DNA from 2 places in the Thiogranum longum genome. Region 1 is predicted to be linked to the other one. Evidence: predicted binding sites of a transcription regulator. Region 1 holds the regulator's gene; the other holds the start of a gene.

The links. Region 1 encodes FliA, which starts transcription of late flagellar genes. Its sites were predicted from a motif close to GCTAAAGTTNNNNNNNNNNCNGCCGATA; they were not measured.
Region 2: a site for FliA is predicted at 7,859-7,886, ahead of DFR30_RS12220 (GGDEF domain-containing response regulator). Genes of this name have one in related genera too.

The regions. Positions count from the first base shown of each region.
Region 1 is NZ_SMFX01000001.1:2,100,381-2,109,358, forward strand. Features, by position in the region: gene DFR30_RS10370 (protein-glutamate methylesterase/protein-glutamine glutaminase) at 1-832, opposite strand, end outside; gene DFR30_RS10375 (chemotaxis protein CheA) at 947-3,004, opposite strand; gene DFR30_RS10380 (protein phosphatase CheZ) at 3,017-3,787, opposite strand; gene cheY (chemotaxis response regulator CheY) at 3,792-4,175, opposite strand; gene DFR30_RS10390 (RNA polymerase sigma factor FliA) at 4,254-4,985, opposite strand; gene DFR30_RS10395 (MinD/ParA family protein) at 4,982-5,869, opposite strand; gene flhF (flagellar biosynthesis GTPase FlhF) at 5,856-7,106, opposite strand; gene flhA (flagellar biosynthesis protein FlhA) at 7,181-8,978, opposite strand, start outside.
Region 2 is NZ_SMFX01000001.1:2,503,938-2,512,915, reverse strand. Features, by position in the region: gene DFR30_RS12240 (DsrE family protein) at 1-452, opposite strand, end outside; gene hrpA (ATP-dependent RNA helicase HrpA) at 614-4,510, shown strand; gene fabB (beta-ketoacyl-ACP synthase I) at 4,525-5,742, opposite strand; gene fabA (3-hydroxyacyl-[acyl-carrier-protein] dehydratase FabA) at 5,754-6,275, opposite strand; gene DFR30_RS12220 (GGDEF domain-containing response regulator) at 6,565-7,815, opposite strand; gene DFR30_RS12215 (histidine biosynthesis protein HisIE) at 8,146-8,574, opposite strand.

The sequences.
Region 1 (8,978 bases):
CTACAGAATCGAATGTCACATCTGCGCAGGGTTTGTAATGCAGTGACGCATCACCGTCCGAAATAACGACGCGGACTTCACCCGCCTGTTGTTTCAATGTCATTTGCCGCCCCCCTGGAGCAAGCAGTACCTGGCCCCCACGAACGATGTCGCCATCTTCAGCTTCCTTGACCTTGATGGCACACTGCTGGTCAAGCCGTGCAGCAAATGCCGGCGTAAAACTTGCGGGCATATGCTGGACCACAACAAGCGGCAGATTGAAACTGGCCGGCAACCGGCTCAACACCTGGGCAAGCGCCACAGGGCCACCGGTTGAGCTGGCAATGGCTACAATCCGGTAGTCGTCTCTTTTTTTAGCGACGGGTGCCCGCACCCGCGTAACGGGCAGGGCAGAAGTAATACGCTTTGCCGGCCGTGCTCTTATGCTGCCCGAAGCCGGTTTAACAACATCACGAATACGCCTGCACAGGAGCATCCTGGCCTCTTCCCTGTCCTTGGCGATATCCTCAAAACGCTTGGGCAGGAAATCCACCGCGCCCGCCTCAAGTGCATCAAGCGTGGCTCGCGCACCATCGTGCGTCAGTGAAGAAAACATCAGAATGGGTAAGGGGTTTGATTGCATGATATGACGAACAGCAGTAATGCCATCCATGACAGGCATTTCGATATCCATCGTGATGACGTCGGGTTTCAACACAGCAACCTGATCAATGGCCTCCTGGCCATTGGCTGCCGTGCCGATAACTTTCAGCCCGGGATCTGCTTCCAGTATTTCAACGATGCGCCGGCGAAAAAAACCCGAATCATCGACAACCAATACACGCGTTACCATGGACTCCGTCCCTTGAATCCTGCACCGATCGGCACATATCTGTTATTGATAGAAACAACCTGAGGCAAAACTGGTCTGCATTCCCGGAAATAGCAGTTCACACCTCATTCCTTTCTACATGTGGCTTGAATACGCTTTCATCAAGCTGGGCACATCGAGTATCAACGCGATGCGACCATCACCGGTAATTGTTGCACCGGCAAACCCGGCAAGACCCTGCAAGAATGCACCCAGGGGTTTGATAACCACCTCTTCCTGACCGACCAATTGTTCGACAACAAAACCAACCTTGCGGCTGCCGACATGAACGACCACTACGTGATTAACAGTATCTTCCTGTGATACACCACTGCCGGTAACCAGCCAGTCACGTAAATAGAAAAGCGGCAGCGCCTTGTCCCGTACCATCACAACCAGTTGACCATCCACAATATTGGTGCGTTCCGTATCGAGATCGAATATTTCACTTACGCTGCCAAGCGGTAAAGCAAACGGCTGCTCACCGAGCTTGACCATCAGAGTCGGCATGATCGCCAGCGTCAATGGCACGCGTATAGTCAAACGGCTTCCCTTACCAGGCTCGGAATCGACCTCTACGCTACCATTGAGCTGTCCTATACGGGTCTTGACAACATCCATACCCACTCCGCGCCCGGACACATCAGAAATTTGATCCTTGGTTGAGAAACCTGCCGCAAAGATAAGGTTAAAGCACTCTCTGTCATCCAGTCGGGCAGCCGAATCAGCATCCATCATGCCCTTCTCGACAGCCTTGCGTCGCAACACATCCGCATCCATACCTTTTCCATCATCGTCTATGGACAACAGGATATGATCGCCTTCCTGCTCTGCAGCAAGTACAACTGTCCCCTGCCGGGGCTTGCCTTTTGCTTCCCGTTCATCCGGTGTTTCAATACCATGATCAACAGCATTGCGCACCAGGTGGACCAGAGGGTCTGCCAGGGCCTCGACCAGGTTCTTGTCCAGGTCTGTCTCTTCGCCCTGCATTTCGAGATTCACTTCCTTGTCGAGGCTGCGGGCAAGATCACGGACCACGCGCGGGAAACGGCCAAATACTTTCTTGATTGGCTGCATACGTGTCTTCATGACAGCATTCTGCAAATCCGCTGTAACAACGTCCAGGTTCGCAATTGCCATGGAAACATCTTCATTGGCAAGCGATTCCTTGAGGTTGGACAGACGGTTTCTCGCCAATACCAGCTCACCGACCATATTCATAATCTCGTCGAGACGACTGGTATCTACACGTACAGATGTTTCCGTCTTGCTGGCTGACGCAACAGCGGGTTTGGCTTTGGTCTTTTCCGGTGCCGCTTTCTTTTCCGTGACTTGAGGTTCCGGCTCTGTCTTCGTTGACGGCTCACTTACGTCCGCTTTTTCGGCGGCCATTGCCGGACCCTTTCCTTCACCGTGCAACTGGTCCAGCAGCGCATCGAATTCATCTTCTGTGATATCGTCACTGGCTGCAGGCGTACTCTTTCCACTTGCAGGTGCAGCCACTATCTCATTATCTGTATTATTGTGTGCCACTGGCCCCTTGCCATCACCATGTAACTGGTCCAGTAACGCCTCGAATTCATCTTCTGTAATATCATCACCACCAACAACAGAGGCTTTCTGCCCGGTGGGTATTGCGCTCCCGGCCTGGTCCAGCATGGCCTCAAAATCGCTATCAACCTCATCACCCTGAATTTCAGTGGACACTCCTGTAGCCCCCGAATCAGGTGCTGACGATACATCCGGCTCCGGCGGTGCGGTAGCTTCCGGCACTGCAAGTTTTTCCAGCGCATTCAATAATGAGGCTTCTGCCGGGGTCGGCATCTCGCCACCCTGCACCTCGGCAAACATATTGTTAACCACGTCCAGTACCTGGAGGACAGTATCCATCAGGTCGCCATCGACTGAGCGTTCACCATTGCGCAGGATGTTAAATACATCTTCAGCACGGTGACACACGTCCACCAGTCCATCCAGACTCAGGAAACTGGCACCGCCTTTAATCGTATGGAAGCTGCGAAATACGCCATTGAGCATCTCCATATCGTCCGGACTCTGCTCCAGTTCAACCAGTTCCTCGTTGAGCCGTTCAAGTATCTCGCCCGCTTCGACCAGAAAGTCCTGCAGAATCTCATCATCGGTATCAAGACTCATTATGTTGTTCCCTCAAAAGCCCAGGCTGGACAATAAATCATCGACTTCATCCTGGCCGGATACAGATTCACCATCGGCCTCCACACCAGGTACCGCAGGACCAACACCTTGCATCATGTCATCAGCCTCACCGGTATTGACGGCAGGTTTCCCTTCTGTCTTTTCAACATGCTCGATGCCACCTGACAGCCTGACAAGATCCACCAGATTATCCTCGACCTCCTGGACCAATGTGATTACCCTGCTGAGTATCTGACCGGTGAGATCCTGGAAGTCCTGCGCCATCATAATGTCGGACAAGCCGCTATGAATGGTTTCAGTACTCTCTGTTGTAATTGTAAGGAACTCATCGATTTCCCTGCTCATGGCCCGGAACTCGTCAACATCCATTTCCTTGTTACGAAAACGGTCCCATTTTTCATGCAATGCGTTGGCACGTGACTTGAGAGCTTCTGACACCGGCAAGGTGCTTTCTACAGCCCCCAGGGTACGGTTAGCAGAGCTCTCGGTCATTTCTATAACGTGGTTCAGGCGAGCCTTGGCGTCAGGAATATCTGACCTGGCCAGAGACTGCATACGGTCATCCAGCACAAAACTGTTAATGGATTCGTGTAGCTGGCGAGTCATCTTGCCAAGCTCCTGGAACAGGCTCTGCTCCCGCATACGTCCCAGTTGCTCGATCAGTTTCTCCGCACCAGCTTCGTTACCGGATTCCAGCTCGGCAACCAGTGCACGGGCATTGTCAAGCAGGGATTCAGTTTCGACTTCGATCACGGCCTCCATACAATCACCCTGCCGTTGCTTCGAGACGTTCAAAGATCTTGTCGATTTTCTCTTTAAGTGTTACAGCGGTAAACGGTTTGACCACGTAACCGTTTACCCCGGCCTGTGCAGCCTCGATAATCTGCTCGCGCTTGGATTCAGCCGTCACCATAAGCACCGGCAACGGCGCCAGCTTTTCGTCTGATCGCACCGCCTTCAGCAGATCGATTCCTGACATTCCCGGCATATTCCAGTCAGTAACCAGGAAATCGAAATTCCCGTTCTGCAACATTGGCAATGCAGTATTTCCGTCATCGGCTTCCTGCGTATTGTTGAACCCAAGGTCGCGCAACAGGTTTTTAATGATGCGCCGCATCGTGGAAAAATCGTCCACGATGAGAATTTTCATGTCATTGTCCAAGGGTCTTCTCCCGTCTTGCGCTGTTAACCATGTGCTGTTTCGGCATGTGCCGGTATATCCTGACCATCACTTGCCCGTCCATTCTCCCATTCTTGCTCTCAAACGGATCAGTGCCTGGCCATGTATCTGGCAAACGCGGGATTCACTGACACCGAGCACTTCGCCAATCTCCCGCAAGTTGAGTTCTTCGTCGTAGTACATGGCCATAACCAGGCGTTCCCGCTCCGGCAAGCCCGAAATTGAATGGGCCAGTGCAGCCTTGAAGTCGGAATTATGCAGGCAGTCGAGTGGCTCATTACGAGGCTCACCCGATGCCTGCTGTGGTGATTCCTCGCCATTGATACCCGCATCATCGATACTGAAAACCCTGCAGCCTGTCGCATCCTGGAGGATGCGGTGATAGTCTTTCAGTTCGATGCCCAGTTTCTCGGCAACCTCGACATCCCTTGCATCACGACCTTCCTGGTTTTCGATCTCGCGAACCGCCTCGGCGACCTGTCTTGCCTTGCGGTGTACCGAACGCGGTGTCCAGTCAGTACGACGGATTTCATCCAGCATTGATCCGCGAATTCGAATACCGGCATATGTCTCAAAACTGGCGCCCTGTGTGGCATCATAATTTCTCGATGCCTCGAGCAAACCAATCATCCCTGCCTGTATCAGGTCATCTGCCTGCACGCTGGGCGGCAAACGACTCATCAGGTGGTAGGCAATACGTTTGACCAGGGCAGCATGCTTGGTGACCAGGTCATCACTGTCAGGATCGGGGGTAGTGACGTACATAGCAGCTCCATTCATACCGGCATCTCCATGTGTCCGTTGTGCGACTGAATAAGACGTTCCACAAAAAACTCAAGATGTCCACCAGCCGCACTCGGCACAGGCCATTTATCGGTTTTCTGTGCGAGGTTCTTGAAAGCCATCGAAGAACGGCTGCGCGGATAAGCCTGCACGACTGCGCGCTGCTTGCGCACTGCCTTCTTCAGATAGTCGTCGTGGGGAACAACCCCCATAAACTCCAGCGTTACATCGAGGTAACGATCGGTAACCCGTGATATCTTGTTAAACAATTCCCTTCCCTCCTGGGCACTGTGGGCCTGATTTGCAAGCACCCGGAAACGCTGAATGCCGTATTCGACATTCAACACCTTGATGAGCGCATAGGCGTCTGTTATTGATGCGGGTTCGTCGCACACCACCACTACTACCTCCTGGGCGGCACGACTGAAACTGGTCACACTTTCATTGATTCCTGCAGCGGTATCGATAATCAGTGTGTCGACATCATGGGTCAACTCACTGAAGGCCCTGATCAGGCCGGCATTTTCCATGACAGAAAGCTCTGCCAGACGTTTCACGCCGGACGATGCCGGAACCACCATGATTCCCGATGGACCGGTAATAATGACTTCTTCAAGCGAGCGTTCGCCATCGATGACATGAGAAAGATTCTTGTCCGGATGCAATCCCAGCAATACATCGATATTGGCAAGGCTGAGGTCGGCGTCGAGCACCATGACCTGCTTGCCGGTGTCGGCCAGTGCGACAGCCAGGTTGACCGAAACATTGGTCTTTCCCACGCCACCCTTGCCACTGGTCACTGCAATTACTCTTACTGGATTCGGTTGTGCCATACGTCGTAGCCCGGCTGCCTGATCAACTCGCATTTCAGACATGAACATTTGCCCGGCACCCTCCAAAAGTTTCTGCCATCATCGATTCCGCAGGAAGTCCACGTTCAGATGCAAGATCTGTCGCCTGCTGTATCAGTTCACTGACACGGGCAACCTGAATATCTTCCGGAACACGCTGGCCATTGGCGACAAAACGCAACGGGATCTGCTGTTCGATGACTGCAGAAAGCACACCGCCAAGACTGGCAGCCTCGTCAAGTTTGGTAAGAATTGCACCGTCCAGCGGTACACCGGAAAAGGCGCGAATGGTTTCTTCCATTACCGACGGATGAACCGTCGCGGAAAGAACCAGCAGGGTACGGATTGGCAGACCGGTGTCAGCCAGTGTGGCGAACTGTTCTGTCAGGCGCACATCGCGCTGGCTCATCCCTGCCGTGTCGATCAGCACCAGGCGCTTGTCTGACAGGCTGTTGAGTGTGGAGCGCAGTTCGTTATGATCGGATGCAACCTGAACCGGTATGCCCAGCAGGCGTCCGTAGGTCATCAGTTGCTCGTGTGCGCCGATACGATAGCTGTCGGTGGTTACCAACGCCACATGGCGCTGGCCGTGACGGAGTACATAGCGCGCCGCCAGTTTGGCGATGCTGGTTGTTTTACCGACCCCGGTCGAACCGACCAGTGCGACAATACCGCCCTGATCAAGAAAATCTTCTCCTGCAACCGGCACATTGGCCGCCAGTTCCGCCATGGCCAGTTTCCAGGCGTGTGCTTCGTCCCGCGCATGTACGGCAGGGGCAGAAATCCGCTCGACCAGCCGGCTGTTGATTTCCATGCTGCTGAGACGCCGTATGACATCGGCATGCAAGGGCTCGCGACGCTTCATATCGCCCCACGCCAGGTGTGCCAGCTGATCTTCCAGCAAACCACGGAGCTGACGAATCTCGTCACGCATGGCGACAATGGAAGGGTCCTGTGACCAGTCGACAGATGGTGATGGCAAGGCTGTTTCTTGTGCTTCAGGTTGGGCATTTCGTGTGTAGGTTTCGGTTGCCCTGTGTACTTCTGCAGGTTCTGCAACATTATCCTGCGCCGATGATTCCTCAGGTTGCGTGGAGCCGGTGGTTTCACGCTCCAACCATGCCTCGTCGTAGTCGACCGAGGCAATGATTTCGATACCACCGTCTACCTGGCGATTGGAAAGAATGACTGCATCAGGTCCCTGCTCTTCACGTACCAGGCGGATAGCCTGGCGCATGTCCGGTGCAAAAAATCGCTTCACCTTCATACCTGCACCTCGTCAATGTGTGTCGCCAAGCGGTCTGTGTTCACGTACCTGGTATCCTTCTTCATGCTGCCGTTTTACCCCGCCTGAACACCGAGACTCGGTGCATCGGTTCCGATATTGGCAACAACCTTTATCTGTTTGTTGTCCGGTATCTCGTTGTAGGCCAGCACGTTCAGCATCGGGATACTGTGTCTGACCAGTCGTGCCAACCAGGCCCGTATTGCCGGTGTCACCAGCAGGATGGCAGGCTTGCCCGCTGCCTCCTGCCGCTGCGCACTTTCCGCCAGTGACTGGTGCATCCTTTCGGCCAGGCCGGGTTCAATTCCGGCGCCGCCTTCCGAGATGGCCTGAATTGAGGATTGCAATATCTGTTCCAGAGATGGATCCAGCGTAATGACTTCAATCTCAGGCCCCATCCCATTGATATGCTGGACGATTGATCGGCCAAGTGAAACACGCACAGCCGCCGTCAAAGCGCCGGGATCTTGACTTCTGGCGCCAGCTTCGGCCAATGTTTCCGCAATGGTGCGCATATCCTTGACGGGAATACGCTCTTCCAGAAGATTCTGCAGTACCTTAAGTACAATACCGATCGACAGGGTTTTAGGTACCAGGTCTTCGACCAGCTTGGGTGCATTTTTCGCGAGGACGTCGAGCAACTGCTGCACTTCCTCGTGACCAATCAGTTCGTGGGCGTGGCTCTGCAACAACTCACTGAGGTGCGTGGCCACCACAGTACTGGCGTCGACCACGGTGTAGCCCAGTGTTGTTGCATTGTCGCGTTCAGCGGGAGAAATCCAGACGGCCTCGAGACCAAATGCCGGGTCGCGGGTCTCTATACCCTGCAAGGTACCAAACACACGGCCCGGGTTGATCGCCAGTTCATGATCCGGGTAGATCTCCGCTTCACCAACCGGCACACCCATCAACAGAATGCGGTAAGCATTTGGTGCCAGCTCAAGGTTGTCACGGATGTGTACAGGCTGAACCAGGAAACCCAGTTCCTGTGACAGTTTCTTGCGAACGCCCTTGATGCGATCCATCATCTGCCCGCCCTGGGAACGATCAACCAGCGGGATCAACCGGTAACCCACTTCAAGACCGATGATGTCAACAGGGCCAACATCCTCCCAGCTAAGGTCGCGAGCTTCCGTCGGTATTTCCTGTTCAACGGGCTCCTGCACGGCGGGCAGCAGTTCCTGCTGCTGACGCTTCCAGGTATAATAAGCGCCCGCACCGGCTGCTACACCAAGCGTCAGGAAGGCAAAGTTTGGCATCCCCGGAATAAGACCCATAAAGCCCATGATGCCCCCCACCACTGCCAGTACCATCGGGTTACCGAACAACTGACTCATAACCTGGTCGGACATTTTTGTTTCACTCGAAACCCGGGTCACGATGATTGCAGTTGCCGAGGACAGAACCAGTGACGGAATCTGTGCGACCAGACCGTCACCGATAGTCAGCAGTGTGTAATTGCGCAGTGCATCTGCAACCGGCATATCAAACTGCAATGTACCGATAGCCAGCCCGCCGATGATATTTATGAACAGGATCAGGATGCCTGCAATAGCATCACCGCGTACAAACTTGGATGCGCCATCCATTGCACCGTAAAAGTCTGCCTCACGCGTGACATCCTCACGCCGGCTACGCGCATCGTCCTGGGTGATCAGGCCGGCATTGAGGTCGGCATCAATGGCCATCTGTTTGCCTGGCATGGCATCGAGCGTGAATCTGGCGCTGACTTCCGAGACACGCCCGGCACCCTTGGTGACCACCACAAAGTTAATAATCACCAGGATCGAGAATACGACCAGGCCGACGGCATAGTTACCGCCAACCACAAAGTCACCAAACGACTCGATAACC
Region 2 (8,978 bases), 400 kb from region 1:
TATCCCTGTTCCTGCAACAACATCAGGTCATCGGCGCCAATTTCAACGATTTCTGCAAAATCAAGAATATCGTCTTTCGTCCAGCCGAGTGACTTCATGGTATTGCCGCAGGCATGAAAGGAAACGCCATAGGCTGCCAGACTGGCAACACGCTTCTGGATGATCTCGGGGACAGGTCGTTCAGGGTCTTCTGCCAGGATATGGATGCCCGGCCCGATGGCGGTAACCACGATATGAATATTGTCGCCGTATTTACGTAGTAACGCACCGACAGAAAACAGGACATGTGCCATATAGTCAGGGTCAGCCTGGTTGAACTGGTAGACCACTTTGTGCTCGGGATCGTCAAACAGGGGTTCTGCCATGATCTGCGAGCTTGCTGCAAGCAGGGCGATGAGGCCTGTCATGAAGCAGTTGGTGAAGAAGTCGCGTCTTGTTCCTGGAGTTCTCATGGCAATTCCGGATGTTGTGGGCCTGTGTCATACGACAGTAGCCAGCCGTTTAACGTTCAACCTGTATCACGCACGCAGTGTACAATGTACCCCGAAATAGCGCGGGTAACCATTTTGTGAGGTTATTGCTGCTGTCTCTTGTTATAACACACAGGTTTGAGATGAAAGAGTCAACCGTTCGTCCCGGGAGAGAGCGCCTGGACGAGTTGCAACATGAACTTGATGATTGTCTGGCCCGGGATATTCCCGGGCTGACAAAAAAAATTGCCGGTCTGCATCGTCGCCTGCAGCGTTGTCAGCCGATCGATCATGGACTCCTGGCGCTGAACAGGGCGATTGAAATGTCCCGGCAGCAGGTTGTTCAGCGGCATAAAACATTGCCCAAACCCGAATATGCGCTGTCGCTACCTGTTGTCGAACAGCGCGAAGCCATTCTGGAAAAACTGGACAGGCACCAGGTCGTTATCCTGTGTGGTGAAACCGGGTCAGGTAAAACCACCCAGCTGCCCAAGCTTTGCCTGGAGCTGGGACGCGGGACCTACGGCAAGATCGGTCATACCCAGCCGCGAAGAATTGCTGCGCGCAGCCTGGCGGCACGCATTGCAGAGGAACTGCATTGTCCGTTGGGAGAGGCGGCAGGGTACAAGGTACGCTTCCAGGACCGTGTACGTGACAGCAGTTTTATCAAGATCATGACGGACGGCATTTTACTCGCCGAAATACAGTCAGACCCGGAACTTCGCGAATATGATACGTTGATCATCGATGAGGCGCACGAACGCAGCCTCAATGTGGATTTCATGCTTGGCTACCTGCGACGGTTGTTGCCGAAACGACCGGACCTGAAGGTTATTATCACTTCGGCTACGATCGATCCGCAGCGGTTTTCCCGTCATTTCGGCAATGCTCCGGTGGTCGAGGTGTCAGGGAGAACATTCCCGGTGGAGATGCGTTATCGTCCCGTCACAGGTGAAGATGAGGACCAGCGTGACCGCAGTCGTGGCCAGGCGATTATCGAAGCCGTTGATGAGCTGGCGAGAGAAGGGCCAGGCGATATCCTGGTGTTCCTGCCGGGCGAACGTGCCATTCGAGAGACCAGTGAACTGTTACGCAAACATCATCCTGCGCGCACTGAAATCCTGCCCTTGTATGCGCGCTTGTCGGCCCGGCAACAAGGCGAAGTGTTTCGTTCTCACAAGGGGCGACGCATTGTGCTTGCCACCAATGTGGCTGAAACGTCGTTGACAGTACCGGGGATTCGATATGTGATCGATACCGGGCTGGCGCGTGTCAGCCGCTACAGCTACCGTACCAAGGTGCAGCGTTTGCCAATAGAAGCCGTATCACAGGCTTCGGCCAACCAGCGGTCAGGACGGTGCGGGCGTGTGCAGGCGGGGATCTGTATTCGCCTGTACAGTGAAGAGGACTTTCTTTCCCGCGCGGAATTCACTGCCCCGGAGATACATCGCACCAACCTTGCGGCGGTAATCCTGCAAATGGCGTCCCTTAAACTGGGTGATGTCGATGCCTTTCCTTTCGTGGATCCGCCGGATACACGCCTGGTACGTGATGGTTACAAACTGCTTCACGAACTTGGTGCCGTGGATGTGCAACAGCAGCTTACGCCATCTGGTCGCGAGTTATGTCGTCTGCCGCTGGACCCGCGTCTTGCGCGTATTATTCTTGCGGCGAACGAGCAGAACTGCCTCAGCGAAGCGCTGGTTATTGCGGCAGTGCTTGAAGCGGCCGACCCGCGCGATCGCCCTCTTGACAAGGCGCAGGCTGCGGATGAGAAACATGCGCTGTTCCGTGACGACAAGTCTGACTTTCTTTCCTACCTGAAATTGTGGCGTGCCTGGAAGGCGCAGTCGCGCCACCTGTCGCAGAACAAGTTGCGTAAATGGTGTCGGGAGCATTTTATTTCCTGGTTGCGCATGCGCGAGTGGGCGGATATTCATCGCCAGTTGCACGAGCAGGTCACCAGTATGGGAATGCGCTGCAACAGCGGCGAGGCGGATTATCAGGCGATCCACCGCGCATTGATCAGTGGTCTGCTTGGAAACATCGCTTTCCAGGTTGAGCCGGGAGAATACCAGGGGGCGAGAAATCTGCGTTTCAAGCTATTTCCAGGATCCACTTTGGCCAGAAAGAAACCGGGCTGGGTGGTTGCCGCCGAGTTGGTCGAAACCGGCAGGCGTTACCTGCGTACCGTGGCAGTTATTGACCCGGCCTGGGTAGAGCCCCTGGCAAGCCCATTACTGAAGCACCATTACTCGGATCCCCACTGGGAAAAGAAGCGTGCCCGGGTTACCGCATTCGAACGTGTCACTTTGTATGGTCTGCCACTGGTCAACCGGCGCAAGGTGGACTACGGGTCGATTGATCCTGCCATCGCGCGCAGCCTGTTTATCCGTCACGCACTGGTAGAGGGCCTGTTCAATACGAATGCGGCGTTTGCAGAGCACAATCGTACCTTGCTTGCCGAGCTGGGCCAGCTCGAATCAAAAGCTCGCCGACGTGATGTGCTGGTGGACGAGGAAGATCTGTTTAATTTCTTCGATGAGCGTTTGCCGGAAGATGTGTATGACGGACCCCGTTTCAATCGCTGGTGGAAAAAGGTCATTGCCACTAATCCCCGGTGTCTGCACCTGGATCGTGAAACGGTCATGCGAAAGGGCGCTGAAACAGTAGACGAGCAGGAATTTCCGTCACAGATCAATGTACATGGCCTGCAGCTGGGAGTGAGGTACCATTTCTCACCTGGCGATGAAGATGACGGTGTGTGCATTCAGGTTCCCCTGGCGATGCTTAACCAGCTTGAACCTGATGAGTTCGACTGGCTGGTTCCGGGGCTGCGTCAGGAAAAAGTGACCCTGTTAATCAAATCCCTGCCAAAAACACTGCGACGTCACTTCGTGCCTGCGCCGGACTTTGCTCGCGCCATCCTGCAGGCTGTAACACCACCGAAGGGAGACCTGCTGGATGCACTCGCGACGCAGCTGAAACGCATGACACAAATCGATGTGCCTCGCTCAGCCTGGCATATGGATCTGCTGCCACGCCACCTGTTCGCCTGGTTCGAGCTGGTCGATGAGCAGGGCAAGCGAATTGATGCAGGCCGGGATCTTGTTGCCTTGCAACAGAGATACGGCGAGCAGGCGCAAAGCCGGTTTACAAGCCTGACAGATTCGGAGTTTGAACGCAGCGATATACTCGACTGGGGCTTTGGTCGTTTGCCTGAGACTGTCGAGATTACGCGTGCGGGCATCACATTGCAGGCCTGGCCAGCGCTGGAGAAACGGGATGGCAGTATTAACCTGCGCCTTTTCGATAATCCGCAAGCGGCAGCCGAGGCGCATGAGCAGGGTCTGTTGGCGCTGTTCCGCCAGAATGCCGGACGTCGCCTGCGTGACATCCATCGTAGTGTGCCGGAAAGACAAAAACAGGCGCTGTGGTTTGCCCCGCTGGGACCGGTCGAAGTTTTGCAGGCAGATATGGAGCAGGCTGTATTGCAGGCTGCTTTTATGTCTGCCGGAGAGCCGGTGCGTGACGAGACGGCGTACCGTCAGCGTCTCGAATCGGGGCGAGCGCGGTTGCTGGAACTGGCTGTGGAGATTAGTCGCAGCAGTTACGAGGCGTTGCAGGCTTTCCACCAGCTCAGTCGTGGTCTGAAAGGGTCTGTATCACCACAACTGCTGTTGGCCATGAGCGAATTGCGTCAGCAGGCCGGCGCGCTGGTGTACCCCGGCTTTCTTTCGGCAACGCCCCTGTCGCGTCTGCCGCGGCTGGCGATTTACCTGCGCGCGGCGGTCGCCAGGCTGGAAAGACTGCCGGGAAACGTGGAGCGCGATCGAAAACATGCGTTGCAGGTGCAGGAATATCAATCCCGCTTCGAGCAGGCACAGAACAAGGGCGGTGTGGATCCCGAACAACTACAGGTGTTCCGGTGGCTCATCGAAGAACTGCGGGTTTCCCTGTTTGCGCAGGAGCTGGGGACCGTCGACAAGGTATCACCTCAACGACTGGACAAGGCCTGGAAGGCGCTTGTCATCAGCTGAACCCGGTTAAGGTTTCAGTTTTCCAGCTTTTGCAGGATCAGCGAGGCATTGGTACCGCCAAAGCCAAAGCTGTTGGACATAACTGTGCGCAGGCCGGCATTGTCCTTGCGTTCGAGCTGTATCGGGAAGCCTTCCGCTGCCGGGTCAAGCTGTTCAATATTGGCCGAGGCGCACACAAAGTCGTTCTGCAGCATGATCAGTGAATAGATAGCTTCCTGTACACCGGCTGCACCGAGCGAGTGACCGGTCAGTGACTTGGTGGAACTGATGGCGGGAATGTTGTCACCAAAAACTTCCTTGATAGCCTCCAGCTCGCGGGTGTCGCCAACCGGTGTGCTGGTACCGTGTGCGTTGATGTAATCAATGCTGACATCGCTGTCACCCATGGCCTGCTGCATGCAGCGTACGGCGCCTTCACCCGAGGGCTGAACCATGTCGTAGCCATCGGAGGTTGCGCCATAGCCGATGACTTCTGCATAGATTTTGGCGCCACGGGCCTTCGCATGCTCCAGCTCCTCCAGTACCAGCATGCCACCACCGCCGGCGATGACAAAACCGTCACGGGTAGCATCATAGGCACGTGATGCAGTCTCCGGTGAGTCATTATACTTTGACGACAGGGCTCCCATGGCATCGAACAGCAGCGTCAGTGTCCAGTGCAGCTCTTCACCGCCACCGGCAAACACGATGTCCTGCTTGCCCATCTGGATCAGCTCGCAGCCATTGCCGATGCAATGTGCACTGGTCGAGCAGGCGGAACTGATAGAATAGTTAACGCCCTTGATCTTGTAGGCCGTGGACAGGCATGCCGAGTTTGTGCTGCCCATGGTGCGTGGCACCATGAAAGGGCCGACTTTTTTGGCACCTTTTTTCTCGAACAGGTCGAGTGCCAGCGCAACATTGGATGTCGAAGTGCCACCGGAACCGGCGATCAGGCCGGTGCGCGGGTTGGAGATCTGCTCGTCTTCCAGCCCGGCATCTTCGATGGCCTCCTTCATGGCCAGGTAGTTGTAGGCGGCACTATCCCCCATAAAACGTCTTAATTTCCGGTCAATAAGACTGTCCAGGTCAATATCAACAGCACCATGAACATGACTGCGGAAACCACGTTCCGCATATTCAGGCGCAAAGACAATACCGGATTTGCCCTGTCTCAGGGATTCCAGAACCTGTTGTTGTGTGGTGCCGATACTGGACGTAATGCCCATGCCTGTAACTACTACGCGTCGCATATCAATAAATCCTAGAAATTTTCAGTAGAGGTGAACAGTCCGACACGCAAATTCTTTGCGTGATAAATTTCCTTGCCATCGACATCCATGCAGGCGTCGCCGATGCCCATATACAGTTTTCGCTGGATAACACGCTTGAGGTCGATGCGGTAGGTCAGCTTTTTTGCATCGGGCGTTACCTGGCCGCTGAATTTGACCTCACCGGAACCCAGCGCCCGACCGCGCCCCGGGCCGCCGAGCCAGCCAAGGTGAAAGCCGATCAGTTGCCACATGGCGTCCAGACCCAGACAGCCGGGCATCACCGGGTCGGTTTCGAAGTGACACTCGAAAAACCACAACTCCGGTTTGATATCGAGTTCGGCAATGATCTCACCCTTGCCGTTTGCACCGCCTGTTTCACTGATATGTGTTATGCGGTCGAACATCAGCATGGGGGGCAGGGGCAAACGGGCATTGCCGGGGCCGAACAGTTCGCCGTGCCCGCAGGCGATGAGTTCTTCGTAGCTGAAGCTGGATTGTCTGTCTTGAGTCAAGGTGGATGCCGTCACTGTAGTCATGGCCGGAAAAATGGCGTGGCTGGATAGTTGCAGGCGCGTATTCTAGCGGTTTGGGTGAAAATTTGCATGGTGTGCCGGCGTTATTCTGCCACGGCTTTCAGGTATGGCGCCGGGAAGGCATCCCGCGGGTCTTTCAGGGAAGTGGAATGGCGGATTTTCTGACAATATCCTGGCTGTATTCCACGTTCTGGGTCAGGTTGATAATTCTGTCAGCAGGCCGGTTTATTGCAGGATTTCAGGGGGTGGCGGTGGCCAGCCTGTGTTGTCAGTCGACCAGTTCGGGTGGTTGCTGCGGGCGTGTGGTCGCCGTTTCCACGGTTTCCGCCTCTTCAAGTGCAGTACGCAAGGCAGTAACAAGCCCGTCGTAGCGTTGTCCATTCGCAAGGTTCCAGTTATCCAGTATGGGCAAAATGCCACGCACAAGTGTATCTGCCGAGGTGTTGGTCCGGCTGTTATTTACGAGAGCATCAAGTGCTTTCTGTACCTCTGCAGGTGTTGCGACATCAGGTTCCTGTGGGCTTTCGGTAGCTGCAGCGGGCGGGGTCATCACTACAGCTGTTCTGACCTGGTTCGGGCTTTCAGTCGCGGGTTTGACTGGCGTCGACATAGCAGCTGGCGGAGAAGACAGGCGGGTTTCTGCCTGAGTAATAACTTCATCAGCACTAATCCCCGGTCGAATATCCGGGTTACACAGGCCAAAACGTACACTGAAGGGTATGGAAACACCTTCAATACTGATTTCCAGCTGCTCGATGGCTTCTGTGAGCTGGTTGACCACACGTTTGGAGCCTGGCAGGTTGGCAGAAGGAAGAAGAACTCCGAAGGTGTCCAGCGCAATATGTCCAACGGTGTCCTCACGGCGACGGCCATTAGCCAGAATCCTTGCAACTTCTCTGGCCAGTTGTTCCGCAACCTGCTTGCCGCGGCGCAAAAACAGCACCTTGTATTTCTCTATGCGGACCAGAATCAGCGAAAGTTCGGTGCGGTGTCGCGTAGCATAGGCCAGATTTTCTTCCAGATGATTGATAAAGGCACGTTTGTTGGCCAGACCGGTCATGGGTTCAACCTGGCTGGTTTCCTGTAATTGTTGTTTCTCGGCTTCGCTTTGTTGTAGCGCTTCCTGTACATTTTTCTGGCGTGCTTGTGCCTTTGCGCGCGCCAGCAGTTGGACGGATTCGAATGGCTTGGTTATAAAGTCGCTGGCGCCTGCAGCAAGGGCTGTCTTTTTACTGCCGTCATCGTCTTCCGCACCGGTGATTATTATGACCGGTAGCTCACTGAATCGGGATTCACGAATGCGTTTCAGTAAGCCGAGACCATCGAGATTTGGCATTGAAAGATCTGACATCACCAGGGCAATATCAGGGTGCTGCTGGAGAGTTTCCCAGGCTTCCTCGCCATCTGCGGCTTCAATAATAATGAAGTCGTTTTTCAGAATTTTGCGGGCCGCCACACGCATGAGACGTGAATCGTCCACAACCATCAATGTTGTCTTGTCAGTATCTGAATCCGTCATACCATCAACCCGGTTGTTTTTGAAAACGAGGTTACAGGGTCGGTTTCGGCCAGTCATTCCAGATCTTTAGTAAGCCACTGTCATCTAAGGTATTTAAGTGAGCATCCGGTTCCGGGGGGGAGGTGCTGGCCACGTTTATACAGGACAAGTGGTTTTTGCCAGGGAAGCGGGCGGCAGGGTCTGTTTCTGTCCGGGATTGGGGGAGGGCGTCATGAGGAGGGGCGCGGTTTGCAACTACAAAACGGATGTGAAGTTAAAATTTTAAGCTTTATAAACAGTCAGTTAAAAAAAAGGCCTGCATTCGCAGGCCTTTCTTACAGGAGGTGCCGCTTAACGACGGCGAGCCTTCTTCCTGGTAGCCTTTTTCTTGGCTACGCGCTTCTTCGAAGCTTTTTTCCGGGTAGCCTTTTTCTTGGCCGCCTTTTTCTTCGAAGCTTTTTTCCGGGTAGCCTTTTTCTTGGCTACGCGCTTCTTCGAAGCTTTTTTCCGGGTAGCCTTTTTCTTGGCTGCCTTTTTCTTCGAAGCCTTTTTCTTGGCTACGCGTTTCTTCGAAGTTTTCTTCTTCGAAGCTTTTTTCTTGGTGGCCTTTTTCTTGGCTACCTTTTTCTTCGAAGCTTTTTTCTTCGAAGTTTTTCTCTTTGCAACTTTCTTCTTGCTTGCAGCACGCTTCTTCTTCGGTGCTACCTTTCTCTTTTTAGCAACTACCTTTTTCTTTTTGGCGGTTGCCTTACGCTTAACAGTTTTCTTTCTCGCTGCCATGAGGAATACCTCCTTCAAGATATGATTCGCGCAACGTAACGGCGTTTACATTTAAAACTTTAATGAAAAAAGAACAAATTACAACACCTAGGTAATATTTGGCTCTATGATTACGGTGTAACTTATGAGTCCGTTTTGAGTGAGTATATGTATTCATAACTCGTTGGCAGGGCAAGAAAACTCTTTGCCAATATCGGTTTCGTAAGTAAATAACAGTGTTTCGTTGCATATTGAAAAATTCAGCTGATATGTGATCATAAAGAGACATATCCTCCTGCAAACCGGATTTCAGGGTTATATATGTCGTAAATATTTTTTTGCCAGACGTTATATTTCCGGCATTGAAGGCGGTTTTGTTTTGTTAATCGTTGCGTATGTGCAACATTTCTATAACAGGGATTCAG